Regions from separate parts of the Paenibacillus sp. FSL R5-0345 genome, predicted to be linked through region 4. Evidence: a T-box and tRNA genes for the amino acid it is inferred to sense, from the RefSeq annotation. Region 4 holds a T-box; the other regions hold tRNA genes.
What was found. The T-box of region 4 lies ahead of R50345_RS26260 (glutamine--tRNA ligase/YqeY domain fusion protein). A T-box ahead of a tRNA ligase gene usually reads a tRNA of that ligase, here a tRNA-Gln.
Positions count from the first base shown of each region.

Region 1: it has a tRNA-Gln gene. The T-box ahead of R50345_RS26260 (glutamine--tRNA ligase/YqeY domain fusion protein) is inferred to sense a tRNA for this amino acid. The anticodon was not compared.
Region 2: it has a tRNA-Gln gene. The T-box ahead of R50345_RS26260 (glutamine--tRNA ligase/YqeY domain fusion protein) is inferred to sense a tRNA for this amino acid. The anticodon was not compared.
Region 3: it has a tRNA-Gln gene. The T-box ahead of R50345_RS26260 (glutamine--tRNA ligase/YqeY domain fusion protein) is inferred to sense a tRNA for this amino acid. The anticodon was not compared.

Region 1 is NZ_CP009281.1:871,208-878,120, reverse strand. Features, by position in the region: gene katA (catalase KatA) at 1-677, shown strand, start outside; gene R50345_RS03900 (sporulation protein Cse60) at 869-1,063, opposite strand; gene R50345_RS03895 (GreA/GreB family elongation factor) at 1,462-1,917, shown strand; gene R50345_RS03890 (YdeI/OmpD-associated family protein) at 2,020-2,484, opposite strand; tRNA gene R50345_RS03885 (tRNA-Gly) at 2,587-2,657, opposite strand; tRNA gene R50345_RS03880 (tRNA-Pro) at 2,670-2,743, opposite strand; tRNA gene R50345_RS03875 (tRNA-Arg) at 2,774-2,850, opposite strand; tRNA gene R50345_RS03870 (tRNA-Gly) at 2,859-2,933, opposite strand; tRNA gene R50345_RS03865 (tRNA-Leu) at 2,940-3,023, opposite strand; tRNA gene R50345_RS03860 (tRNA-Lys) at 3,039-3,114, opposite strand; tRNA gene R50345_RS03855 (tRNA-Gln) at 3,122-3,196, opposite strand; tRNA gene R50345_RS03850 (tRNA-Asp) at 3,213-3,290, opposite strand; tRNA gene R50345_RS03845 (tRNA-Met) at 3,316-3,392, opposite strand; tRNA gene R50345_RS03840 (tRNA-Met) at 3,465-3,541, opposite strand; tRNA gene R50345_RS03835 (tRNA-Val) at 3,559-3,634, opposite strand; tRNA gene R50345_RS03830 (tRNA-Glu) at 3,641-3,712, opposite strand; tRNA gene R50345_RS03825 (tRNA-Ser) at 3,843-3,935, opposite strand; tRNA gene R50345_RS03820 (tRNA-Asn) at 3,941-4,016, opposite strand; tRNA gene R50345_RS03815 (tRNA-Ile) at 4,020-4,096, opposite strand; rRNA gene rrf (5S ribosomal RNA) at 4,154-4,270, opposite strand; rRNA gene R50345_RS03805 (23S ribosomal RNA) at 4,343-6,913, opposite strand, start outside.
Region 2 is NZ_CP009281.1:5,837,951-5,844,863, forward strand. Features, by position in the region: gene R50345_RS25630 (BMP family ABC transporter substrate-binding protein) at 38-1,177, opposite strand; gene R50345_RS25635 (AraC family transcriptional regulator) at 1,504-2,253, shown strand; tRNA gene R50345_RS25640 (tRNA-Leu) at 2,403-2,481, opposite strand; tRNA gene R50345_RS25645 (tRNA-Cys) at 2,496-2,569, opposite strand; tRNA gene R50345_RS25650 (tRNA-Gly) at 2,582-2,656, opposite strand; tRNA gene R50345_RS25655 (tRNA-Gln) at 2,663-2,737, opposite strand; tRNA gene R50345_RS25660 (tRNA-His) at 2,757-2,832, opposite strand; tRNA gene R50345_RS25665 (tRNA-His) at 2,873-2,948, opposite strand; tRNA gene R50345_RS25670 (tRNA-Trp) at 2,985-3,058, opposite strand; tRNA gene R50345_RS25675 (tRNA-Tyr) at 3,065-3,150, opposite strand; tRNA gene R50345_RS25680 (tRNA-Thr) at 3,156-3,231, opposite strand; tRNA gene R50345_RS25685 (tRNA-Phe) at 3,252-3,327, opposite strand; tRNA gene R50345_RS25690 (tRNA-Asp) at 3,335-3,412, opposite strand; tRNA gene R50345_RS25695 (tRNA-Met) at 3,439-3,515, opposite strand; tRNA gene R50345_RS25700 (tRNA-Val) at 3,533-3,608, opposite strand; tRNA gene R50345_RS25705 (tRNA-Glu) at 3,664-3,738, opposite strand; tRNA gene R50345_RS25710 (tRNA-Ser) at 3,757-3,849, opposite strand; tRNA gene R50345_RS25715 (tRNA-Asn) at 3,853-3,928, opposite strand; rRNA gene R50345_RS25720 (23S ribosomal RNA) at 3,989-6,913, opposite strand, start outside.
Region 3 is NZ_CP009281.1:6,086,620-6,093,532, forward strand. Features, by position in the region: gene R50345_RS26845 (ImmA/IrrE family metallo-endopeptidase) at 1-157, shown strand, start outside; tRNA gene R50345_RS26850 (tRNA-Pro) at 255-328, opposite strand; tRNA gene R50345_RS26855 (tRNA-Gly) at 343-416, opposite strand; tRNA gene R50345_RS26860 (tRNA-Pro) at 429-502, opposite strand; tRNA gene R50345_RS26865 (tRNA-Arg) at 533-609, opposite strand; tRNA gene R50345_RS26870 (tRNA-Gly) at 618-692, opposite strand; tRNA gene R50345_RS26875 (tRNA-Leu) at 699-782, opposite strand; tRNA gene R50345_RS26880 (tRNA-Lys) at 798-870, opposite strand; tRNA gene R50345_RS26885 (tRNA-Gln) at 876-950, opposite strand; tRNA gene R50345_RS26890 (tRNA-Val) at 994-1,069, opposite strand; tRNA gene R50345_RS26895 (tRNA-Glu) at 1,110-1,184, opposite strand; tRNA gene R50345_RS26900 (tRNA-Thr) at 1,196-1,271, opposite strand; tRNA gene R50345_RS26905 (tRNA-Asn) at 1,273-1,348, opposite strand; rRNA gene rrf (5S ribosomal RNA) at 1,355-1,471, opposite strand; rRNA gene R50345_RS26915 (23S ribosomal RNA) at 1,546-4,474, opposite strand; tRNA gene R50345_RS26920 (tRNA-Ala) at 4,640-4,715, opposite strand; tRNA gene R50345_RS26925 (tRNA-Ile) at 4,736-4,812, opposite strand; rRNA gene rrf (5S ribosomal RNA) at 4,854-4,970, opposite strand; rRNA gene R50345_RS26935 (16S ribosomal RNA) at 5,095-6,652, opposite strand.
Region 4 is NZ_CP009281.1:5,961,217-5,968,129, forward strand. Features, by position in the region: gene R50345_RS26235 (ABC transporter permease) at 1-4, opposite strand, end outside; gene R50345_RS26240 (ABC transporter ATP-binding protein) at 1-1,140, opposite strand; gene R50345_RS26245 (GntR family transcriptional regulator) at 1,335-1,970, opposite strand; gene R50345_RS26250 (Nramp family divalent metal transporter) at 2,059-3,366, opposite strand; gene R50345_RS26255 (DUF2933 domain-containing protein) at 3,583-3,783, opposite strand; gene R50345_RS26260 (glutamine--tRNA ligase/YqeY domain fusion protein) at 3,859-5,538, opposite strand; T-box leader at 5,620-5,880, opposite strand; gene R50345_RS26265 (tetratricopeptide repeat protein) at 5,952-6,913, opposite strand, start outside.

The DNA of each region.
Region 1 (6,913 bases), 1.7 Mb from region 4:
ACGTACAGATTATGCCGATCGAAGATGCAAAGACTTACCGCTTTGATCCATTTGATGTAACCAAAGTATGGTCACAAAAGGATTATCCATTAATTGAGGTTGGCCGCATGGTATTGGATCGCAATCCAGAGAACTACTTCGCGGAAGTAGAGCAAGTTACGTTCTCTCCTGGCTCTTTCGTCCCTGGTATTGAAGCTTCTCCTGATAAATTGCTACAGGGTCGACTGTTTGCTTACGGCGATGCTCACCGTCACCGTGTAGGACCTAACCATAACAGCCTGCCTATCAACCGTCCAAAGGTAGAAGTGAAGAACTATCAACGTGACGGCGGTATGGCACTCGGCAACAATGGCGGATCAGGTGCTTATTACGAGCCTAACAGCTTAGGTGGACCTAAAGAAGCACCACAGTACAAAACATCACCATTCGAAGTATCTGGAGATGCCGACAGTGTCTCCTATAATAGTGATGATCATTACACACAACCTGGTGACTTGTATCGCCTGATGAGTGAAGAAGAACGTACCCGTCTTGTTCAAAATATCGTAGGCGCTATGACACCCGTTGAAAGTAACGATATTAAACTTCGTCAAATTGTACATTTTTATAAAGCTGATCCAGAATTGGGACAGCGTGTCGCATCCGGTTTAGGATTATCTGTCCCAGACGGAGTGTAAGACTGTAAATGCACTTATACAAACAAAGAGGACCTTTACCCATAATGGGAAAGGTCCTCTTTGTTTGTAGGAAAAGTTATCGATTTAAGTATTCCAATTTAGGGGCTAATTAGCTAAACATATAATACATAAGAACGATCACGATGCACAGCGTGGACACAACCGATAAGCATGAAAAAAACGTATTCCAGTTATTGCCTTTCATTTGTCTTATACACGACCAGTATTGTGCTTCTTTGATGCTCTGCCCCATCACGTGAAGATTTAACTATCGAACCATAACAGATATTCACAATCTGTTCCTCCCGCAGCCCTGCCAAGAACTCATTTGCCTTATTCTCAGCATACGAATTATCCGCATCTACAAACTCTTTTACTTGAATCATCCTGATCTCTCCTTTTGATAAATTTATTAGTTAATTTTTATGTCTAGATTCTATAGGTAAACTCAACGAAATGTACATGGCGCGTATCACTCCCCTGGTAACATTAATGTAAAAACATCATCGAAATATAGTATAGGCATTCCGCAGTTTTCTACGAAATGCCTATAACATCAGCCTATCATAGCACCCAAATATGTAATAGTCAAACGTTTTAAATACAATATTTAGTAAGAATTAATTGCCTTTACAAAATGGATTGGATTTACATATAGAAGCTGTTATACTGATCAGAAGGTTCCCTCTAGGGGACCTCTATTTGTATAGGAGGGATTTTAATATGGCAACGCGTCATAACAAATTTGCAAAGAATGTGCTACTTAGAGGGGGTGAAATCTACTATGAACCATAGTCTAATTTATGAAGGCTCAAGGACACAATTGGTCCAGCAGCTTATATATTTTGATGAGGAAAAAATCGCATTTCTAAATCAATATTTCCCGGAACGAAGTAAACAAAGAAGCCATGCTGAAACGTTGCTGTCCCGTTATTGCTCCGAGCTGGAACAATTACTATCCCGTTTTAATGGAGAAGAATTGAACTCACTCGTATTGATTGGAAGTCAGCTTCAGCTTCGTTACTTAGACGACAATACTACAGATACCTACACCATCGTATTTCCAAACCAGGCTGAACCCAATGATAACAAGATTTCAATGTTCTCGCCTATTGGCATGCAGCTACTGTTAGCTCAGATCGGTAGCACATGCCAGTTAGCCATACCTTCAGGTGAACTGTCGGTAATGATCGAAAGTATTAAGTTTGTGAATTGTGGTGAGGTAGCCGTTCTTATTTAAGCCAACCCACGCATATCCACCAACGTAAACAGCGTCCTCTTCCTTATGACGGGAAAGGGACGCTGTTCTTATGTTCATACCTTGCATCGATTATTCGTATTTTTATTTTAGCCTCAATCCATCTGCGAGCTTGCTAACTGATTTCTCGATACGAGATGCTCTGGTTTCAGGTCTTTTCGCCGCTTCGATCCAAGATACATATTCCTTCTGATAAGAATAAGCCAGACCGTTGTAATAAGCTTCTGCCTGCTCATGGCTACTCAGCGCATCAAGTAAATCCTCTGGAGCTTCTACCTCTCGTAATTGATGATCCTGCTCCATCGTCACACGCACAATATCACCAGGTTGAGCTTTGGCTAGATCCCGTAGTTCTTTCTTTACCACCATAAAATACTTTCCGTTTCCATGGGGCATAAGCGTTCCTCTATAGGGGATTCCATTTACAGTTCCTTTTACCTGTACCCTGGACTTTGTTTCAAATATTTGTTCGGCATCAAAAGGGACGTTAAGATAAGTCCAGCTCCCACTTGCATCAGGTCGCACTAATTTAGCTTCGAATTCAAACATAGCTACCTCCTCAACTAAAAGCCCTAAGTTCTATTGTATCCATATGAATGTAACTATACAAAAAAACACCTGCCTATAATAGACAGGTGTTTCTTAATTATAAGCGGGTGATGGGAATCGAACCCACGCTATCAGCTTGGAAGGCTGAAGTTCTACCATTGAACTACACCCGCAAAGGTATAAAATCGGGATGACACGATTTGAACATGCGACCCCCTGGTCCCAAACCAGGTGCTCTACCAAGCTGAGCTACATCCCGTCAAAACATGTAATGACTTAGTAATAAAAATGGCGCGCCCTGAGAGATTCGAACTCCCGGCCTTTTGATTCGTAGTCAAACGCTCTATCCAGCTGAGCTAAGGGCGCAAAAATTATGGAGCGGAAGACGGGAATCGAACCCGCGACCCTCGCCTTGGCAAGGCGATGCTCTACCGCTGAGCCACTTCCGCAAAATATGGTGCGCGTGAAGGGACTTGAACCCCCACGTCGTGAAACGCCAGATCCTAAGTCTGGTGCGTCTGCCATTCCGCCACACGCGCACACTTTAAAAATAATGGTGAGCCATGAAGGACTCGAACCTTCGACACCCTGATTAAAAGTCAGGTGCTCTACCAACTGAGCTAATGGCTCTCATAAATGGCTGGGGATATAGGATTTGAACCTATGCATGACGGAGTCAAAGTCCGTTGCCTTACCGCTTGGCTAATCCCCAACAATAATTAACTAAATGGCGGAACCGACGAGATTCGAACTCGCGATCTCCTGCGTGACAGGCAGGCATGTTAGGCCAACTACACCACGGTTCCACAGACATAATGCATAAATGTAAATTGGTTGCGGGGGCAGGATTTGAACCTGCGGCCTTCGGGTTATGAGCCCGACGAGCTACCGGGCTGCTCCACCCCGCGTCATTTAATAAGTATATACTATTCATTTACACTACGCCAGCTAGTCCCAAAACATCATGCTTAAGGAAAATTTGGTTGCGGGGGCAGGATTTGAACCTGCGGCCTTCGGGTTATGAGCCCGACGAGCTACCGGGCTGCTCCACCCCGCGTCGTTCTTAAATGAATATGGTGGAGGCTGAGGGGATCGAACCCCCGACCCTCTGCTTGTAAGGCAGATGCTCTCCCAGCTGAGCTAAGCCTCCATGTTATGACCCGTATGGGATTCGAACCCATGTTACCTCCGTGAAAGGGAGGTGTCTTAACCCCTTGACCAACGGGCCATGCTAATAAACTTTATGGCGGAGAGAGAGGGATACTCTCACTACGATCGAGATTGCGAAGCATTCCTAACGAAGCTTATGCTTCAACGAACCACCTAGGCTTCTCATCCCTAACAGGGAAGTAAATTCATGGCGGAGAGAGAGGGATTCGAACCCTCGAGACGCTTGTGGCGCCTACACGATTTCCAATCGTGCTCCTTCGGCCAAACTCGGACACCTCTCCATAAATGGCTCCCCGAACAGGACTCGAACCTGTGACAACTCGATTAACAGTCGAGTGCTCTACCAACTGAGCTATCAGGGAATATGGTGGGCCTTAGTGGACTCGAACCACCGACCTCACCCTTATCAGGGGTGCGCTCTAACCAGCTGAGCTAAAGGCCCTTTTAAGACATACGAATATTAAGGGCAAAAAAAATACCACGGGTAATGTGGTTGTCCGCTTGGCGGCGTCCTACTCTCCCAGGACCCTTCGGTCCAAGTACCATCGGCGCTGGAGGGCTTAACGGTCGTGTTCGGGATGGGTACGCGTGGAACCCCTCCGCTATCGCCACCAAACGGACATTACAGCGTAATGCTCAGGCTTAATCGCCTGAAAACTGAATCCGAATTGAATTTGCATTTTAAGTATAGGATAAGCCCTCGACCGATTAGTATTGGTCAGCTCCATGCATTACTGCACTTCCACCTCCAACCTATCTACCTCGTCGTCTTCAAGGGGTCTTACTAATTGGGAAATCTCATCTTGAGGGGGGCTTCACGCTTAGATGCTTTCAGCGCTTATCCCGTCCGTACGTAGCTACCCAGCCATGCTTCTGGCGAAACAACTGGTGCACCAGCGGTACGTCCATCCCGGTCCTCTCGTACTAAGGACAGCTCCTCTCAAATTTCCTGCGCCCACGACAGATAGGGACCGAACTGTCTCACGACGTTCTGAACCCAGCTCGCGTACCGCTTTAATGGGCGAACAGCCCAACCCTTGGGACCTACTTCAGCCCCAGGATGCGATGAGCCGACATCGAGGTGCCAAACCTCCCCGTCGATGTGGACTCTTGGGGGAGATAAGCCTGTTATCCCCAGGGTAGCTTTTATCCGTTGAGCGATGGCCCTTCCATGCGGTACCACCGGATCACTAAGTCCGACTTTCGTCCCTGCTCGACTTGTAGGTCTCGCAGTCAAGCTCCCTTATGCCTTTGCACTCTTCGAATGATTTCCAACCATTCTGAGGGAACCTTGGAACGCCTCCGTTACTCTTTAGGAGGCGACCGCCCCAGTCAAACTGCCCGCCTGACACGGTCCCCGTACCCGATTAGGGCACTAGGTTAGAACCTAGATACGATCAGGGTGGTATCCCAACGGCGCCTCCACCGAAGCTTGCGCTCCGATTTCTACGGCTCCCACCTATCCTGTACAGATCGTACCCAAATTCAATATCAAGCTGCAGTAAAGCTCCATGGGGTCTTTCCGTCTTGTCGCGGGTAACCTGCATCTTCACAGGTATTAAAATTTCACCGGATCTCTCGTTGAGACAGCGCCCAAGTCGTTACGCCATTCGTGCGGGTCAGAATTTACCTGACAAGGAATTTCGCTACCTTAGGACCGTTATAGTTACGGCCGCCGTTTACTGGGGCTTCGGTTCATAGCTTCGGGTTACCCCTAACCACTCCCCTTAACCTTCCAGCACCGGGCAGGCGTCAGCCCGTATACTTCGCCTTGCGGCTTCGCACAGACCTGTGTTTTTGCTAAACAGTCGCTTGGGCCTTTTCACTGCGGCCCCCTCGTGCTATTCACACTACCGGGGCACCCCTTCTCCCGAAGTTACGGGGTCATTTTGCCGAGTTCCTTAACGAGAGTTCTTCCGCGCGCCTTAGAATTCTCTTCTCGCCTACCTGTGTCGGTTTGCGGTACGGGCACCTTCTCCTGGCTAGAGGCTTTTCTTGGCAGTGTGAGATCATGACCTTCGCTACTACAATTTTCGCTCCCCATCACAGCCCAGCCTTAATGATGTGCGGATTTGCCTACACATCAGCCTCACTGCTTAGACGGACATATCCATCAGTCCGCGTCACTACCCTCCTGCGTCACCCCATCGCTCATAGCGGATTACGGTGGTACAGTAATTTCAAACTGTTGTCCTTCGACTACGCCTTTCGGCCTCGCCTTAGGTCCCGACTTACCCTGAGCGGACGAGCCTTCCTCAGGAAACCTTGGGCTTTCGGCGGATCAGATTCTCACTGATCTTTTCGTTACTCATACCGGCATTCTCACTTGTATGCTGTCCAGCGCTCCTTACGGTACACCTTCAACCCACATACAACGCTCCCCTACCCCAGATACATACGTATCTAGCCATAGCTTCGGTGGTGTGTTTAGCCCCGTTACATTTTCGGCGCAGAGTCACTCGACCAGTGAGCTATTACGCACTCTTTCAATGGTGGCTGCTTCTAAGCCAACATCCTGGTTGTCTGTGCAACTCCACATCCTTTCCCACTTAACACACACTTGGGGACCTTAGCTGATGGTCTGGGCTGTTTCCCTTTTGACAATGGATCTTAGCACTCACTGTCTGACTCCCGGCAATAAGTATATGGCATTCGGAGTTTGACTGAGCTTGGTAATCCTTGCGGACCCCGCACCCAATCAGTGCTCTACCTCCACTACTCTTATACCGAGGCTAGCCCTAAAGCTATTTCGGGGAGAACCAGCTATCTCCGAGTTCGATTGGAATTTCTCCGCTACCCCCACCTCATCCCCGCACTTTTCAACGTGCGTGGGTTCGGGCCTCCAGTGCGTGTTACCGCACCTTCACCCTGGACAGGGGTAGATCACACGGTTTCGGGTCTACGTCCACATACTAATTCGCCCTATTCAGACTCGCTTTCGCTGCGGCTCCGTCTTCTCGACTTAACCTTGCATGTTAAACGTAACTCGCCGGTTCATTCTACAAAAGGCACGCCATCACCCATTAATAGGGCTCTGACTTTTTGTAAGCACACGGTTTCAGGTTCTATTTCACTCCCCTTCCGGGGTGCTTTTCACCTTTCCCTCACGGTACTGTTTCACTATCGGTCGCCAGGTAGTATTTAGCCTTAGCAGATGGTCCTGCTGGATTCATACGGGGTTTCACGTGCCCCGCACTACTCGGGATCCGTCTCGGAGAGAACACAGTTTAGGTTACAGGGCTTTTACCTCTATCGCGGG
Region 2 (6,913 bases), 120 kb from region 4:
AATCTCCAACTGTAGGTTTATCACTTTATAGCTATACTTAAGGCTTAACTGCGTTACGAATGGCTTCTACTTCTGAGGTTTCCATTCCCATCGCGTTATCTACTGTAATTTCTTTATTGATCAGCTTTTGCTTCACTTCTTCAACTTTAGCCTGAAGATCCGCTGGGAAGACATTTTTATATATCTCATTCTCTGCAATGCCTACACCATCATCTACGAAGCTCAATACATCACGTTTACCCATTTCCAGCGTACCCTCTTGTAATTTCTTCACGGCACCCAGAATAGCACTATCAATCTTTTTAATAGAAGAAGTAACGATCAAGTTTGCTTTTTCGCTATCTGTTTCATTAAGTAACATCGCCTGATCAGAGTCTACGCCAATAGCATATTTCTTCTTCTCTTTAGCTGCATCAAAGATCCCAAGACCTGTACCCCCAGCTACGTTAAAAATAACATCCACACCGGAGTTATATTGAATCAGTGAAAGCTCCTTACCTTTAGCCGGGTTAACGAAATCACCAGCATACGATACAGCTACCTTCACATCAGGATCAACATATTGAGCGCCCTGAATGTAGCCAACCAAGAAAGCGTTAATCCCTGGAATATCCATACCGCCTACAAATCCGATCACATTCTCAGGATTAGCATTAGGCATATCGGATTGTGTAGCTAGCGCCGCTACAGCACCTGCTAGAAAAGATACTTCATTAGTCGCATAAGACATGTTGTACATGTTCTCTGGTGCTTCATCTATATCGGTATCATAGTTAATGAATTTTTTGTCTGGATATAATTCAGCCGTTGCATTAAACATCTCTGTAATTTCCGATCCGCCAGAAATAATAACATCCCAATCCTCAGCGGCGATATCGTTAAACGTAGGCTCCCATTTCGTTTTATCGACACCCATTTCTACAACCTTTGTTTCTGCACCCAGTTCATCCTTAACCTTTTGCAAACCGCTATTCGCAGAGTCAAAGAAAGATTTATCTCCAAGCGTTCCTGGAATCAGAAGCACAACTTTGAGTTTATCTCCTGAACTTGTTTCTCCACCTTCAGCTGCATTAGATCCTGCATTCGTGGAAGATCCATTACTCGACGTATTATTTCCACAAGCTGTGACCATTACCATTACTACTAGTAACAACAAAGAAAGAACTTTCTTATTCATTTTTCTATTCCCCCTATTTATAGTTGGTTAGTAATTTGAGAGATTCTCCTTCTTAGTCCGTTGTATATTTCACGATTTAGATGGAAACTCTCATATTTCATGTAACATTGTCAAAATTTTAATGATTTTAACGAATACACTCAAAAATAGAGAGAAAATTATAATTTTTACGAATAATCCGACTAATTTCCGAACGAGATGGCCAGTCAGGTTGCTAATCTTCGGATTTATTGATACGATCATATCAAATATTAATGAAAATAATTATATGATTTCGGTCATAATTTTGTACGATTCGGCTAAAACATAATTATTGGAGGCTCATCATGGATCGTGTTCTATATATTGTAAATGCAGCACATGAGGTTAATACCTATATTCCACCACACCAGCATGAATGTTATGAACTAGTCTATTATTTAAACGGATTAGGAACTACCAATGTAGGTTCGCGAAGTTATCATTTTCGTTCTTCTTCATTCGCGCTAATACCACCCAATCATAAACATGACGAGAATCATCGCGAAGACGCTACTATACTATTTGTAGGCTTCCATTCAAATCACCCGAATATGGAGAATTTGCAAGGCGTATATGAAGATGATAAAGACCATACTGTTCTACAGATCTTGCTTCGAATGAAAGCAGAGTTTACGCGCAAACAAGATGGATTCTCTGAACTATTGAACCTTCAAATGAGCGAAATCACTGTTCATCTGATACGGCTTCTTAGCGCCTCTGGGTTTCAATCGCCAACGGAAGACAGAGTCCAATATGTTCTAAACTATATGAATGAGCATTACCGCCATAAGCTATCGGTCGCAACACTCTCTGAGATGTCTGGATACAGCTATGATCGTTTCCGCCATTTATTTAAAGAGCGATTCGGCTCTTCACCTCTTCGCTATCTACTATTGAAACGTCTGGATTATGCAAAGTCTCTCTTACAACATACCCAAATGCATATCTCAGAAGTATCCGCTGCTGCTGGGTTTGTCAATGATGCTCAATTCTGCAATATGTTTAAACGTGAAGTTGGTCTCACACCGCGGGCATTCCGACTAAGCAGTCAATAAAATTACAATTCAATTCACTCCGCTTCACATAAAAAAGCCGTTGAATTAGAAGTGTCTCTAATACAACGGCTTAAGAATAAAAGTTCATAGACAAAGAAAAAAGGTTTGTAAAGTTGCTTATACAAGCGACTTTACAAACCTTTTTGATATACCGGCGAGAGGACTCGAACCTCCACGGTTTCCCTCTCGATTTTGAGTCGAGCGCGTCTGCCATTCCGCCACGCCGGCACATATGAAATTAATGGAGGCGCCACCCAGATTTGAACTGGGGATAAAGCTTTTGCAGAGCTTTGCCTTACCACTTGGCTATGGCGCCATATGAAAACATTGGAGCGGACGACGGGAATCGAACCCGCGACCCTCGCCTTGGCAAGGCGATGCTCTACCGCTGAGCCACGTCCGCATAAAATGGCTGGGGATATAGGATTTGAACCTATGCATGACGGAGTCAAAGTCCGTTGCCTTACCGCTTGGCTAATCCCCAATAACATTTTAAAGTAAAATGGGGCGACTGATGGGTCTCGAACCCACGAATGCCGGAACCACAATCCGGTGCGTTAACCCCTTCGCCACAGTCGCCATATTAAACTGAATTTGTTGCTGTTCTTCTTAAAGTAAATGGGGCGACCGATGGGACTTGAACCCACGAATGCCGGATCCACAAACCGGTGCGTTAACCCCTTCGCCACGACCGCCATATTAAACTTTAGAGAAAGACTCTGGATAAAGATTGGCAGGGGCAGCAGGAATTGAACCCACACCAACGGTTTTGGAGACCGTTGTTCTACCTTTAAACTATGCCCCTAAAAAATGGTGGGGGATGATGGATTCGAACCACCGAACACGTGAGTGAGCAGATTTACAGTCTGATGCGTTTGGCCACTTCGCTAATCCCCCAAAGATGGTGCCGGCGAGAGGACTTGAACCCCCAACCTACTGATTACAAGTCAGTTGCTCTACCAATTGAGCTACACCGGCATATTAAGTTGTATACTACATGGTGGCTCGAGACGGATTCGAACCGCCGACACGAGGATTTTCAGTCCTCTGCTCTACCGACTGAGCTATCGAGCCAAGAAAATGGCGGAACCGACGAGATTCGAACTCGCGATCTCCTGCGTGACAGGCAGGCATGTTAGGCCAACTACACCACGGTTCCAAAAGATATAATTACTTGATGAAAATTGGTTGCGGGGGCAGGATTTGAACCTGCGGCCTTCGGGTTATGAGCCCGACGAGCTACCGGGCTGCTCCACCCCGCGTCGTTCTTAAATGAATATGGTGGAGGCTGAGGGGATCGAACCCCCGACCCTCTGCTTGTAAGGCAGATGCTCTCCCAGCTGAGCTAAGCCTCCGTAAACAACAATTGTTATTGTACCAAAGTCCACTATACAAAATCAAGTGAAAATTTGGTGACCCGTATGGGATTCGAACCCATGTTACCTCCGTGAAAGGGAGGTGTCTTAACCCCTTGACCAACGGGCCATACTAATTAAAAATTTGTGGCGGAGAGAGAGGGATTCGAACCCTCGAGACGCTTGTGGCGCCTACACGATTTCCAATCGTGCTCCTTCGGCCAAACTCGGACACCTCTCCATATGGCTCCCCGAACAGGACTCGAACCTGTGACAACTCGATTAACAGTCGAGTGCTCTACCAACTGAGCTATCAGGGAATATTCATACCAGGCTTGATGCCTGAAAACTGAATCCGAATTGAATTTGCATTTTAAGTATAGGATAAGCCCTCGACCGATTAGTATTGGTCAGCTCCATGCATTACTGCACTTCCACCTCCAACCTATCTACCTCGTCGTCTTCAAGGGGTCTTACTAATTGGGAAATCTCATCTTGAGGGGGGCTTCACGCTTAGATGCTTTCAGCGCTTATCCCGTCCGTACGTAGCTACCCAGCCATGCTTCTGGCGAAACAACTGGTGCACCAGCGGTACGTCCATCCCGGTCCTCTCGTACTAAGGACAGCTCCTCTCAAATTTCCTGCGCCCACGACAGATAGGGACCGAACTGTCTCACGACGTTCTGAACCCAGCTCGCGTACCGCTTTAATGGGCGAACAGCCCAACCCTTGGGACCTACTTCAGCCCCAGGATGCGATGAGCCGACATCGAGGTGCCAAACCTCCCCGTCGATGTGGACTCTTGGGGGAGATAAGCCTGTTATCCCCAGGGTAGCTTTTATCCGTTGAGCGATGGCCCTTCCATGCGGTACCACCGGATCACTAAGTCCGACTTTCGTCCCTGCTCGACTTGTAGGTCTCGCAGTCAAGCTCCCTTATGCCTTTGCACTCTTCGAATGATTTCCAACCATTCTGAGGGAACCTTGGAACGCCTCCGTTACTCTTTAGGAGGCGACCGCCCCAGTCAAACTGCCCGCCTGACACGGTCCCCGTACCCGGTAAGGGCACTAGGTTAGAACCTAGATACGATCAGGGTGGTATCCCAACGGCGCCTCCACCGAAGCTTGCGCTCCGATTTCTACGGCTCCCACCTATCCTGTACAGATCGTACCCAAATTCAATATCAAGCTGCAGTAAAGCTCCATGGGGTCTTTCCGTCTTGTCGCGGGTAACCTGCATCTTCACAGGTATTAAAATTTCACCGGATCTCTCGTTGAGACAGCGCCCAAGTCGTTACGCCATTCGTGCGGGTCAGAATTTACCTGACAAGGAATTTCGCTACCTTAGGACCGTTATAGTTACGGCCGCCGTTTACTGGGGCTTCGGTTCATAGCTTCGGGTTACCCCTAACCACTCCCCTTAACCTTCCAGCACCGGGCAGGCGTCAGCCCGTATACTTCGCCTTGCGGCTTCGCACAGACCTGTGTTTTTGCTAAACAGTCGCTTGGGCCTTTTCACTGCGGCCCCCTCGTGCTATTCACACTACCGGGGCACCCCTTCTCCCGAAGTTACGGGGTCATTTTGCCGAGTTCCTTAACGAGAGTTCTTCCGCGCGCCTTAGAATTCTCTTCTCGCCTACCTGTGTCGGTTTGCGGTACGGGCACCTTCTCCTGGCTAGAGGCTTTTCTTGGCAGTGTGAGATCATGACCTTCGCTACTACAATTTTCGCTCCCCATCACAGCCCAGCCTTAATGATGTGCGGATTTGCCTACACATCAGCCTCACTGCTTAGACGGACATATCCATCAGTCCGCGTCACTACCCTCCTGCGTCACCCCATCGCTCATAGCGGATTACGGTGGTACAGTAATTTCAAACTGTTGTCCTTCGACTACGCCTTTCGGCCTCGCCTTAGGTCCCGACTTACCCTGAGCGGACGAGCCTTCCTCAGGAAACCTTGGGCTTTCGGCGGATCAGATTCTCACTGATCTTTTCGTTACTCATACCGGCATTCTCACTTGTATGCTGTCCAGCGCTCCTTACGGTACACCTTCAACCCACATACAACGCTCCCCTACCCCAGATACATAGTATCTAGCCATAGCTTCGGTGGTGTGTTTAGCCCCGTTACATTTTCGGCGCAGAGTCACTCGACCAGTGAGCTATTACGCACTCTTTCAATGGTGGCTGCTTCTAAGCCAACATCCTGGTTGTCTGTGCAACTCCACATCCTTTCCCACTTAACACACACTTGGGGACCTTAGCTGATGGTCTGGGCTGTTTCCCTTTTGACAATGGATCTTAGCACTCACTGTCTGACTCCCGGCAATAAGTATATGGCATTCGGAGTTTGACTGAGCTTGGTAATCCTTGCGGACCCCGCACCCAATCAGTGCTCTACCTCCACTACTCTTATACCGAGGCTAGCCCTAAAGCTATTTCGGGGAGAACCAGCTATCTCCGAGTTCGATTGGAATTTCTCCGCTACCCCCACCTCATCCCCGCACTTTTCAACGTGCGTGGGTTCGGGCCTCCAGTGCGTGTTACCGCACCTTCACCCTGGACAGGGGTAGATCACACGGTTTCGGGTCTACGTCCACATACTAAATCGCCCTATTCAGACTCGCTTTCGCTGCGGCTCCGTCTTCTCGACTTAACCTTGCATGTTAAACGTAACTCGCCGGTTCATTCTACAAAAGGCACGCCATCACCCATTAATAGGGCTCTGACTTTTTGTAAGCACACGGTTTCAGGTTCTATTTCACTCCCCTTCCGGGGTGCTTTTCACCTTTCCCTCACGGTACTGTTTCACTATCGGTCGCCAGGTAGTATTTAGCCTTAGCAGATGGTCCTGCTGGATTCATACGGGGTTTCACGTGCCCCGCACTACTCGGGATCCGTCTCGGAGAGAACACAGTTTAGGTTACAGGGCTTTTACCTCTATCGCGGGCCTTTCCAGACCTCTTCGCCTACCATATTCCTTTGTAACTCCATGTGAGACGTCCCACAACCCCTAAGAGCAAGCTCTTAGGTTTAGGCTGTTCCGCGTTCGCTCGCCGCTACTGACGGAATCACTATTGTTTTCTCTTCCTCAGGGTACTTAGATGTTTCAGTTCCCCTGGTCTGCCTCTACATACCCTATGTATTCAGGTATGAGTAACTGCGAATTACCACAGCTGGGTTTCCCCATTCGGACACCCCCGGATCAAAGCTTGCTTACAGCTCCCCGAGGCAGTTTCGTTGTTCGCCACGTCCTTCGTCGGCTCCTGGCGCCTAGGCATCCTCCGTGTGCTCTTATTAGCTTA
Region 3 (6,913 bases), 130 kb from region 4:
CTCCTACTTCTCTCCTGGGAAGCTTGAACGTCAAGCTAATGTCTTTGCTGTAAAGCTACTATCCACAGGTAGCAATCCTGAGCAAGAAGAATCATGGAAAAGTTATTATTTACGAATTGGTATTCCACCAGAAGTTCAATTTCTTTTGGAAGAATGATAGAGCATATGTTATATCAATACATGCGTATTAAATCATTACATAACAAAAAAGCTCTTACCGAAGTAAGAGCTTCTAAGAGCGATTAAGCTGAGTATCGGGATGACACGATTTGAACATGCGACCCCCTGGTCCCAAACCAGGTGCTCTACCAAGCTGAGCTACATCCCGTTACTATAAAATTATGGAGCGGGTGATGGGAATCGAACCCACGCTATCAGCTTGGAAGGCTGAAGTTCTACCATTGAACTACACCCGCAAAGGTGAAAAATCGGGATGACACGATTTGAACATGCGACCCCCTGGTCCCAAACCAGGTGCTCTACCAAGCTGAGCTACATCCCGTTATAATGCTATGATTGCTTAATAAAAAAATGGCGCGCCCTGAGAGATTCGAACTCCCGGCCTTTTGATTCGTAGTCAAACGCTCTATCCAGCTGAGCTAAGGGCGCAAAAATTATGGAGCGGAAGACGGGAATCGAACCCGCGACCCTCGCCTTGGCAAGGCGATGCTCTACCGCTGAGCCACTTCCGCAAAATATGGTGCGCGTGAAGGGACTTGAACCCCCACGTCGTGAAACGCCAGATCCTAAGTCTGGTGCGTCTGCCATTCCGCCACACGCGCATGTAATAATAAAAGTGAGCCATGAAGGACTCGAACCTTCGACACCCTGATTAAAAGTCAGGTGCTCTACCAACTGAGCTAATGGCTCGCACTTGGCTGGGGATATAGGATTCGAACCTATGAGTGACGGAGTCAAAGTCCGTTGCCTTACCGCTTGGCTAATCCCCATTGATGCTACCTCTATGTTGCCCATAATCTCTCAGGAAGATTATGGTGGAGGCTGAGGGGATCGAACCCCCGACCCTCTGCTTGTAAGGCAGATGCTCTCCCAGCTGAGCTAAGCCTCCATATCTATGGGACCCTCTAAGGGTAAGTACAAGTAAAAGTTGGTGACCCGTATGGGATTCGAACCCATGTTACCTCCGTGAAAGGGAGGTGTCTTAACCCCTTGACCAACGGGCCTTGCAAATCTGTGGAGCTCTCAACCGGATTCGAACCGGTGACCTCTTCCTTACCATGGAAGCACTCTACCTGCTGAGCTATGAGAGCATGGCTCCCCGAACAGGACTCGAACCTGTGACAACTCGATTAACAGTCGAGTGCTCTACCAACTGAGCTATCAGGGAATATCCGCTTGGCAACGTCCTACTCTCCCAGGACCCTTCGGTCCAAGTACCATCGGCGCTGGAGGGCTTAACGGTCGTGTTCGGGATGGGTACGCGTGGAACCCCTCCGCTATCGCCACCAAACGGGCATTTACAGCGTAAATGCTCAGGCTTAATCGCCTGAAAACTGAATCCGAATTGAATTTGCATTTTAAGTATAGGATAAGCCCTCGACCGATTAGTATTGGTCAGCTCCATGCATTACTGCACTTCCACCTCCAACCTATCTACCTCGTCGTCTTCAAGGGGTCTTACTAATTGGGAAATCTCATCTTGAGGGGGGCTTCACGCTTAGATGCTTTCAGCGCTTATCCCGTCCGTACGTAGCTACCCAGCCATGCTTCTGGCGAAACAACTGGTGCACCAGCGGTACGTCCATCCCGGTCCTCTCGTACTAAGGACAGCTCCTCTCAAATTTCCTGCGCCCACGACAGATAGGGACCGAACTGTCTCACGACGTTCTGAACCCAGCTCGCGTACCGCTTTAATGGGCGAACAGCCCAACCCTTGGGACCTACTTCAGCCCCAGGATGCGATGAGCCGACATCGAGGTGCCAAACCTCCCCGTCGATGTGGACTCTTGGGGGAGATAAGCCTGTTATCCCCAGGGTAGCTTTTATCCGTTGAGCGATGGCCCTTCCATGCGGTACCACCGGATCACTAAGTCCGACTTTCGTCCCTGCTCGACTTGTAGGTCTCGCAGTCAAGCTCCCTTATGCCTTTGCACTCTTCGAATGATTTCCAACCATTCTGAGGGAACCTTGGAACGCCTCCGTTACTCTTTAGGAGGCGACCGCCCCAGTCAAACTGCCCGCCTGACACGGTCCCCGTACCCGATTAGGGCACTAGGTTAGAACCTAGATACGATCAGGGTGGTATCCCAACGGCGCCTCCACCGAAGCTTGCGCTCCGATTTCTACGGCTCCCACCTATCCTGTACAGATCGTACCCAAATTCAATATCAAGCTGCAGTAAAGCTCCATGGGGTCTTTCCGTCTTGTCGCGGGTAACCTGCATCTTCACAGGTATTAAAATTTCACCGGATCTCTCGTTGAGACAGCGCCCAAGTCGTTACGCCATTCGTGCGGGTCAGAATTTACCTGACAAGGAATTTCGCTACCTTAGGACCGTTATAGTTACGGCCGCCGTTTACTGGGGCTTCGGTTCATAGCTTCGGGTTACCCCTAACCACTCCCCTTAACCTTCCAGCACCGGGCAGGCGTCAGCCCGTATACTTCGCCTTGCGGCTTCGCACAGACCTGTGTTTTTGCTAAACAGTCGCTTGGGCCTTTTCACTGCGGCCCCCTCGTGCTATTCACACTACCGGGGCACCCCTTCTCCCGAAGTTACGGGGTCATTTTGCCGAGTTCCTTAACGAGAGTTCTTCCGCGCGCCTTAGAATTCTCTTCTCGCCTACCTGTGTCGGTTTGCGGTACGGGCACCTTCTCCTGGCTAGAGGCTTTTCTTGGCAGTGTGAGATCATGACCTTCGCTACTACAATTTTCGCTCCCCATCACAGCCCAGCCTTAATGATGTGCGGATTTGCCTACACATCAGCCTCACTGCTTAGACGGACATATCCATCAGTCCGCGTCACTACCCTCCTGCGTCACCCCATCGCTCATAGCGGATTACGGTGGTACAGTAATTTCAAACTGTTGTCCTTCGACTACGCCTTTCGGCCTCGCCTTAGGTCCCGACTTACCCTGAGCGGACGAGCCTTCCTCAGGAAACCTTGGGCTTTCGGCGGATCAGATTCTCACTGATCTTTTCGTTACTCATACCGGCATTCTCACTTGTATGCTGTCCAGCGCTCCTTACGGTACACCTTCAACCCACATACAACGCTCCCCTACCCCAGATACATACGTATCTAGCCATAGCTTCGGTGGTGTGTTTAGCCCCGTTACATTTTCGGCGCAGAGTCACTCGACCAGTGAGCTATTACGCACTCTTTCAATGGTGGCTGCTTCTAAGCCAACATCCTGGTTGTCTGTGCAACTCCACATCCTTTCCCACTTAACACACACTTGGGGACCTTAGCTGATGGTCTGGGCTGTTTCCCTTTTGACAATGGATCTTAGCACTCACTGTCTGACTCCCGGCAATAAGTATATGGCATTCGGAGTTTGACTGAGCTTGGTAATCCTTGCGGACCCCGCACCCAATCAGTGCTCTACCTCCACTACTCTTATACCGAGGCTAGCCCTAAAGCTATTTCGGGGAGAACCAGCTATCTCCGAGTTCGATTGGAATTTCTCCGCTACCCCCACCTCATCCCCGCACTTTTCAACGTGCGTGGGTTCGGGCCTCCAGTGCGTGTTACCGCACCTTCACCCTGGACAGGGGTAGATCACACGGTTTCGGGTCTACGTCCACATACTAATTCGCCCTATTCAGACTCGCTTTCGCTGCGGCTCCGTCTTCTCGACTTAACCTTGCATGTTAAACGTAACTCGCCGGTTCATTCTACAAAAGGCACGCCATCACCCATTAATAGGGCTCTGACTTTTTGTAAGCACACGGTTTCAGGTTCTATTTCACTCCCCTTCCGGGGTGCTTTTCACCTTTCCCTCACGGTACTGTTTCACTATCGGTCGCCAGGTAGTATTTAGCCTTAGCAGATGGTCCTGCTGGATTCATACGGGGTTTCACGTGCCCCGCACTACTCGGGATCCGTCTCGGAGAGAACACAGTTTAGGTTACAGGGCTTTTACCTCTATCGCGGGCCTTTCCAGACCTCTTCACCTACCATATTCCTTTGTAACTCCATGTGAGACGTCCCACAACCCCTAAGAGCAAGCTCTTAGGTTTAGGCTGTTCCGCGTTCGCTCGCCGCTACTGACGGAATCACTATTGTTTTCTCTTCCTCAGGGTACTTAGATGTTTCAGTTCCCCTGGTCTGCCTCTACATACCCTATGTATTCAGGTATGAGTAACTGCGAATTACCACAGCTGGGTTTCCCCATTCGGACACCCCCGGATCAAAGCTTGCTTACAGCTCCCCGAGGCAGTTTCGTTGTTCGCCACGTCCTTCGTCGGCTCCTGGCGCCTAGGCATCCTCCGTGTGCTCTTATTAGCTTAACCATGATTTTTCCGAAGGAAAATATCATACGATATCTCTCTTGGAATCATCTCACTAATAACATTTACTTGTTTACACAAGTTGCTAAAAGATGTTCTAAAACGCAAATTCGTTTCGGTATCCAGTTTTCAAGGATCAATGTTAAAGAAAGTATTGATTTAAAATTATGGTGGAGCCAAGCGGGATCGAACCGCTGACCTCCTGCTTGCAAGGCAGGCGCTCTCCCAGCTGAGCTATGGCCCCATAAAGGGATATAAGTTATATGGTGGGCCTTGGTGGACTCGAACCACCGACCTCACCCTTATCAGAGGTGCGCTCTAACCAACTGAGCTAAAAGCCCATATAACATATAATATTGTGAATCAACCAAAGTGGTTGTTCGCTTGGCGGCGTCCTACTCTCCCAGGACCCTTCGGTCCAAGTACCATCGGCGCTGGAGGGCTTAACGGTCGTGTTCGGGATGGGTACGTGTGGAACCCCTCCGCTATCGCCACCAAACGCATATGAAAGAGACTTGCTCTTTCAAAACTGAACACGAGTGAGTGTTTGAACCCGAAGGTTCTATTTTGGAAGTTTAACTTCCGATTTGAATGTCTTCATTGCAGAAGACGATTCTCCATAGAAAGGAGGTGATCCAGCCGCACCTTCCGATACGGCTACCTTGTTACGACTTCACCCCAATCATCTACCCCACCTTCGGCGGCTGGCCCCCTTGCGGGTTACCCCACCGACTTCGGGTGTTGTAAACTCTCGTGGTGTGACGGGCGGTGTGTACAAGACCCGGGAACGTATTCACCGCGGCATGCTGATCCGCGATTACTAGCAATTCCGACTTCATGCAGGCGAGTTGCAGCCTGCAATCCGAACTGAGACCGGCTTTGATGGGATTGGCTCCACCTCGCGGCTTCGCTTCCCGTTGTACCGGCCATTGTAGTACGTGTGTAGCCCAGGTCATAAGGGGCATGATGATTTGACGTCATCCCCACCTTCCTCCGGTTTGTCACCGGCAGTCACTCTAGAGTGCCCAACATTACTTGCTGGCAACTAAAGTTAAGGGTTGCGCTCGTTGCGGGACTTAACCCAACATCTCACGACACGAGCTGACGACAACCATGCACCACCTGTCTCCTCTGTCCCGAAGGCCGCCACTATCTCTAGTGGATTCAGAGGGATGTCAAGACCTGGTAAGGTTCTTCGCGTTGCTTCGAATTAAACCACATACTCCACTGCTTGTGCGGGTCCCCGTCAATTCCTTTGAGTTTCAGTCTTGCGACCGTACTCCCCAGGCGGAGTGCTTACTGTGTTAACTTCGGCACCAAGGGTATCGAAACCCCTAACACCTAGCACTCATCGTTTACGGCGTGGACTACCAGGGTATCTAATCCTGTTTGCTCCCCACGCTTTCGCGCCTCAGCGTCAGTTACAGCCCAGAAAGTCGCCTTCGCCACTGGTGTTCCTCCACATATCTACGCATTTCACCGCTACACGTGGAATTCCACTTTCCTCTTCTGTACTCAAGTCACCCAGTTTCCAGTGCGACCTTAGGTTGAGCCCAAGGTTTAAACACCAGACTTAAATGACCGCCTGCGCGCGCTTTACGCCCAATAATTCCGGACAACGCTTGCCCCCTACGTATTACCGCGGCTGCTGGCACGTAGTTAGCCGGGGCTTTCTTCTCAGGTACCGTCACTCCGATAGCAGTTACTCTACCGGACGTTCTTCCCTGGCAACAGAGCTTTACGATCCGAAAACCTTCATCACTCACGCGGCGTTGCTCCGTCAGACTTTCGTCCATTGCGGAAGATTCCCTACTGCTGCCTCCCGTAGGAGTCTGGGCCGTGTCTCAGTCCCAGTGTGGCCGTTCACCCTCTCAGGTCGGCTACGCATCGTCGCCTTGGTGGGCCGTTACCCCACCAACTAGCTAATGCGCCGCAGGCCCATCCCTCAGTGACAGATTGCTCCGTCTTTCATTCTTCCTTCAGGAGAAAAAAGAAATTATCCGGTATTAGCTACCGTTTCCGGTAGTTATCCCAGTCTAAGGGGCAGGTTGCCTACGTGTTACTCACCCGTCCGCCGCTAAGTCATTTTGAAAGCAAGCTTTCAAAATGACTCCGCTCGACTTGCATGTATTAGGCACGCCGCCAGCGTTCGTCCTGAGCCAGGATCAAACTCTCCAATTAGTATTGAAAAGAGCGATATGCTCATTTTGAAACATCTGACGAGAAAATTAATTCTCACGATGAAATTTCAAAAGCGTAAAATACGCTGTGAAACTCATCAGTTTCGGATTTCACTTTCGTGATTTCCTACTCACTCGTTGTTCAGTTTTCAAAGATCAATGTCTCTTATTTCGTCGTCGTTGTTTGTCAGCGGCGACCTTTATAATATATCACAGTGTTTCGTTGTTTGGCAAGTCTTTTTTTTGAAAAAGTTTTTTTCAT
Region 4 (6,913 bases):
TCATATAGACATTTCCTCCTCTTTCACGCCTCCCCATTGTGCGGCAAACGCCGTCAGAAGACTGCCTCTTGTAACAATCCCGGCAATGATCCCCTCAGCGGTTACAATCGGAATAATGCCGTAAGGAGCTTCCGTAATCAATGATAATGCGTCTCTTGCTGTTGCTGTATCCTGCAGCACCACTTGAGGTGGTGTCATAATTTCTTCGATAGTAAGGCTTTGTTCCATTTTGGCGGTAACATCATAAGCGGAGACTATGCCAAGCAGCTTACCTTTCTCGTTTCCAACCAGTAATGTATCCATTTTGCGTTGACGCATAAAGGTAAGAGCTTTGCCCAGCGTCCGCCCTGGAAGCGATGTAGATGGATTGTCGCGCATAACTTCTGTTACGGGGATATACTCAGGGTTTTGGTAAATACGGTTTTTGCCGATAAAAGATTCTACGAAATCATTAGCAGGCCGGCTGAGCAGCTCATATGGCGTATCCAGTTGAACGATTTCACCGTCTTTAAGAATAGCGATCTTATCTCCAAGCTTCAGTGCTTCATCCATATCATGCGTTACAAATACAATGGTCTTCTTTACTTCTTGTTGCATGCGTAGCAGTTCATCCTGCAGCTGCTCACGGGTAATAGGGTCCAAAGCACCAAACGGTTCATCCATCAATATAATCTCAGGATCAGCCGCCAATGCACGGGCTACTCCTACACGTTGCTGCTGCCCACCTGATAATTGTTTCGGATAACGTTTGGCATATAGGGTCGGATCCAGTCCGACTAGACGGAGCATTTCTAGCACCCGTTCTTTTTTCTTATTAACATCCCACCCCTTTAGGTCGGGAATCAGGCCTACATTGTCTTCTATGGTGTAGTGCGGAAATAAACCAGCTTGTTGAATAACATATCCGATGTTCTTGCGGAGGGTTACAGGGTTCTCCTTGGTGATATCTTTGCCGTGGATATAAATATGGCCTGAAGTATGCGGAACAAGACGATTTATCATTTTCATCGTTGTTGTCTTTCCGCAACCACTAGGACCGATCAGCACTAGTATTTCTCCAGCTTCAATTTCAAAGCTAATGTTCTTAACTGCTTCATAACCATTAGGGTATTTCTTACCTACTTTTTCAAATTTCAGCATAGGGTCTCTCCTTCTTATCTCTATCGTCAGATCATCTCGCCGGGCGACTCTGTAAGTTAAACTATAACAAACAACTCCCAAACTGACAACCTACAATGATAATATAGGTTGTTTGTAATTTATTGTAATTTAATAATCAAAAAAAAGGCTATCCAGTGATAAACCCCGCTGGATAGCCTTTTTTCGACCTATTATTATAAATGATTCTCAGCATTTTTATTAATAAATTGCTCTGTTCTTTGGTACATTTTCTCATCACCAACTGCTACAAGTACATCATTTTCTCTGAGTATGACATGCGGACCTGGGGAGATTGTTACGTTCGCCCCTCGGCGAAGCGCTATAATAGTAGCCCCTGTATTCTGCCAAAATTGTAGTGTGCCAATGGTTTTACCGACCACATGTGATTGTTCATGGATTGTAATTTCTTCCGGGTGATAAGGTTTCAAATTCTTCATCCGGTCTGACGCCTCGATAATTCCAGTGAGCAGCTTCTCAAATTTGCTGTCGAGCTTCTTCTTTTCCAGCAACAATTGCTGTAGATCCTCTTTCAGTGAATAAACTGATTTCAAATAATTATTTCTAGTGATATACTCATACGCCTTTTGATCAGAGATGACAATAATCTCTTTCCCCTGCGAGACAAATACTATATTCTCATCCTTCAATAATCCCATAGCTTTACGGATCGTCTCAGGAGAAACATGGTACTGGCCTGCTAATAGAGAACGCCCCGAAAGCTTACTCTGTACGGGGAATTCCCCGCTTACAATTCTTTGTGCAATATCAAGGGCTATAGACTTATAACCGGATATTTCCTGCATGGACATTGTCGATCTCCTTACTTTGGCGTGAATTATGAATTATAAACATGCTCCAGTATACCTTTTTTCATTCACCAAATAAAGATGTCCTGCCTTATACAAACATTTGATAGACCAAAAATAAATTTAACGATACAACCAGTCCGGAGATAAGCCAGCCGAGAGCAGCTGTCATCTTACGATTCACTAACCCGCCCATAATCTGACGATTGCTAGTAAACATAACCAGTGGTACCAGAGCAAATGCAATCCCAAAGGATAAGACCACCTGACTGATAACGAGTGCCTTCGTTGGATTTACACCAAAACCGATGATCGCCAATGGCGGAATAATCGTAATCGCACGGCGTAAGTACAGATTAATTCTTTTGTTGATAAAGCCTTGCATCACCACATCACCAGCCATAGTACCTACAGAAGAGCTCGATAGTCCCGCGATAAGTAGTCCTAAGCCAAACGAAATCGCCGTTACAGGTCCAGCCAAGTGACTAAATTGCTGAAACGCGACATCCAGGTCCTCAACTACAAGACCATTTTTGAAAAACAATGCCGCGGAGACAATGACCATCGCCAGATTAACCGCACCTGCAATAATCATCGCAATAATAATATCTATGAATTCCAATTTAAAAATTTGTTTTTTCTCCGCTTCATTCACCCCTACGATGCGGTTCTGAGTAAGTGATGAATGTAGATAAATGGCGTGTGGCATCACGGTTGCGCCTAGAATTCCTGCAGCCAAAAGGATACTGTCCACCCCTTCAAACTTAGGTGTAAACATGCCTACAGCAACCGCACCCATATCCGGTTTAGCTACAATAACTTGAAAGGCGAAGGCTAAAACGACAATAAGAATCATTGCAGCAATTCCGGCTTCAAGTGAGCGGTATCCCCTACGCTGAAGCTCTAAGATAGCAAAAGAACCCACGGCAGTGATCATTGCTGCAGGCAGCATAGGGATATCAAACAATAAATAAAGTCCTAATGCTGCCCCGATAAACTCCGCCAGATCCGTAGCTATTATTACCAGTTCACTTTGAATCCATAAGAAGATCGATACACTCTTCGGGAAACGATCATGAGCGATCTCCGGAAGGTTCTTCCCTGTAGCAATACCAAGCTTAGCGGACAACGCCTGAATAAGAACAGCCATTAAGTTCGAGGCTACAATGACCCATAATAAGAGATAGCCATATTTTGAACCCGCCGTAATGTTGGTGGCAAAATTACCTGGATCCAGATAAGCAACCGCAGCGATAAACGCTGGACCTAAGAAAGGCAGTAATCTTCTAATTCCTTTGGTCTCCCCGTTAAGAACGGCTTGCGCTGAAATCGAGTTTTTATGTTGTTTTATATGTGGTTGTTCTATATGTGGTGTTTCCACTAAAGTTTGTTCTAGCATGTCAGTTCCTCCTCTTGCCCAAAAAAAAGTTGTCTATATACACGAAAGTTTCCTCTGTGCAACTTATATTTAAAGTATATGCTCATTTCTGAAAAATGTAAATATGTTTCATTAGGAATTTTCATACGCTTGTACACTTCTGATCGACAAAAAAAACCGGACAACATCAGGAATTACCCGATCTTTGCCCGGCTTAAGCCAATTACTCCGCATTGCTTATGGTGTGAGACTTTGAATATCTCTTCTCATTTGTTCATTCTGCGTTTTCAGCTCATTCAATTCTTTCTGAAGCTCCTGATAATCAGGTGACGCTTGCTTTCTCGACCCATGCCCGTGTCCATGCTTCCCGCCCAGTCCAAACATCATAAATATCATCATTAAAGGGCAGATCAATGTAATTAACCAAGACCAATTCATAGCTTTTACCTCCTAGAAATTCTTTATGACCTCTATATCATAAAGAATACTTGTGGAGAAAGGATGTGCTGTGAATTACGAATTCTTCTTCCATGTATCCTTCAGCGGTACAATCCGGTTCAGTACCAGCTTATCTGCTGTCGTATGCTTCTTATCCACACAAAAGAATCCATGGCGGATGAATTGATATTTATCTTCTGGAAGTGCACTATCCATGGAAGGCTCCAGCAAACAATCCTTCAGAATCATTAAAGAATCTGGATTAAGATACGCGTCCCAGCGCTCATCGTCTTCTTTAGGACCGTCATTCTCTTTTAGCAGCCGCTCATATAGATGAACTTCCGCCTTGATTGCGTGTTCTGCCGATACCCAGTGGATGGTCGCTTTGACCTTACGTTCATTAAATCCACTTCCACTCTTCGTTCTCGGATCATAGGTACAGCGAAGCTCCATCACTTCTCCGGTTGCTTCGTCCTTGATCACCTCATTGCACTTAATGAAGTAGGCACCTTTTAACCTTACCTCATTCCCTATAGTCAGCCTGTGATAACCTTTAGGCGGCTCCTCCATGAAATCCTCTTGTTCAATATAAAGCGTACGTGAAAAAGGAACCTCTCTATCCCCAAGCGTCTTATCTTCACTGTTATTCTCAATCGTAAGCCATTCGCTTTGATTCTCGGGATAGTTAGTAATAACCACCTTTAGCGGCTTTAGAACAGCCATTACGCTAGGTGCCTTCGCCTTCAAATCTTGTCTAAGCGAATGCTCTAACATGGCTATATCTACAATGGTGCTATGTCGGACAAATCCGATTTCTTTCACAAAATTCCGAATACTCTCCGGCGTAAAACCTCTTCTCCGAAGTCCGCGAAGCGTGGGAAGCCTTGGATCATCCCAACCATCCACATAATGTCCTGCAACCAATTGTCTAATGTACCGTTTGCTAGTAACGACACCGGTGATGTTTACGCGTCCAAACTCCCTTTGCTTTGGAGCTTCGGGGGTATCCAGCTCATTTAGTACCCACTCATACAGGGGCCGATGATCCTTAAACTCAATGGAGCATAGGGAATGCGTAATCCCTTCGATCGCATCTTGTATAGGATGTGCAAAATCGTACATCGGATAGACGCACCAATCGTTGCCTGTTCTATAATGTTCCGCATGGATAATTCTATAAATCACCGGATCACGCAAGTTGATATTCGGTGAGCGCATATCTATTTTGGCGCGTAATACTCTGGCACCCGTAGGATAAACGCCATCCCTCATCTCTGCGAATAACTTCATATTTTCTTCCACAGAACGCTCCCGATAGGGACTGTTCCTTCCCGGCTCTGTAAGCGTCCCTCTATATGCTGTCACCTCTTCAGGTGATAAATCGCAGACATAGGCTTTTCCTTTTCGGATTAGCTTTACTGCGCTATTGTAAATTTTTTCTGAATAGTCTGATCCATAGAAAATATGGTCCGGTGAGTAGCCCATCCATTCAATATCTTCGATGATGGCATTTACATATTCCAGATCCTCTTTTAAAGGATTCGTGTCATCGAAACGCAAGTGGAACTTTCCGCCATACTTTTTTGCAGTTGTATAATTCGTGTCAATGGCATACGCACTGCCAATATGCAAATATCCGTTAGGTTCCGGTGGAAATCTGGTACAAATGTCTCTACTGTAAGTTTCAGCCTCAAGCTCTTCTTGAATAAATCTGTCGATGTAACTTCCTGCCACTACTTCTGATGGCTTATTCATTGTTGTTACCTCCTGTATATTAGTGATATCCGCCTTGTTTATCTGCAAAATAAAAAGAACCTCACCTCCAAGACTTATGGTCTTGGGGACGAAATTCTCGCGGTACCACCCCAGGTTCATTAATATGTCGCCATATTAATCTCATCAAGTACGGCAATGCATCTTTCGCAGTGCTTATACTCTAGCTCTATAACAGGAGCTCCCGTCATACCATCCCCGTCACCCGGTTCCGACATGCCGCTCAGAGGCTTGTTTCGATAAAATCCTCCTTACCCCGTTCTCATCATCCAGGGCTCTCTGTGAAGGAATGATTTTATTTACTCTTCTCGTCATCGCGTTTAATTATTTTGTATAGGATACCAAATAGATGGTCCTGTGTAAATGATGTGCTTTCTCTTCTGTCTGCTTACAATCTATTCCTCGCTCAGAGCTGTTATCAGTTCCAGCACCACTTCATTATCCGGCTCTACGGCCAAAGCTCTACGCGCGTATTCCATTGCAGCCCCTTCAGCTCCAAGCTCATAGTTACAAATCGCCATGCTATAGAGCACCGATGCTAATGGTTCTTCCGCATTGGCATGCATAGACCGCTCTAAGTAGACTAACGCCTCCTCGAACTTATCCATTTCATACAGCAGTAACCCAGCATCCAGTGAGAGGTCATAGCTCTGTTCCATCGGATAATAACCTGTCCACATGAGCTGAATCCCTCGCTGAAGATCCAGCATTTCTTCATCACTGGCATCCGGCAGCAGCTCCGAAATCTGTTCAGCACTATGGATAAACCATTCTGCATCATACCCACCTAAGCGCCAAAAAGCCAAAATCTGCTGAAGTCCCATCGTATCTATTTGCTGATCCATCCATTCCTTCATACTGAAGAAATCATCCGGGCCAAAACGCTCTATAAACCGCTTGTAGCCTAACCGAGTGTTCGTATAGCTCATCGGCGATTCCAGCATAAGAATACATCCGATGTTCAAGTTTTTATAATGATGTGAGGTAAATAAGGAATGCGCTCCTCGTTGCTCCAACGTATGCTGAATCGCATGATAGTTCGCTGTTAAGGAGAAGCTACCATGATGAATTAGCATAGGCGGCTCCGCAAATTCCCAATTCTCTATTCGGTGATCACCCTTATCCGCTGTAAGAAGTACAAACCCTCCTGTAGATAACTTAGCTAGCCGCTCCAGACAAGTAAGCCCCACCACTGGAAACAAAATATGCGAATCCTCCAGCTTCTGCTGATAGAGCTTTATAACATCGTGATAGGGATAAGTTTCCGCTTCGTAATCAGCCGCACGACGATAATGATATTGCGGGATGATTGTACCGAGTACCTCTGAGGGGTTATCCGAATCTGCATCCTCAGAAT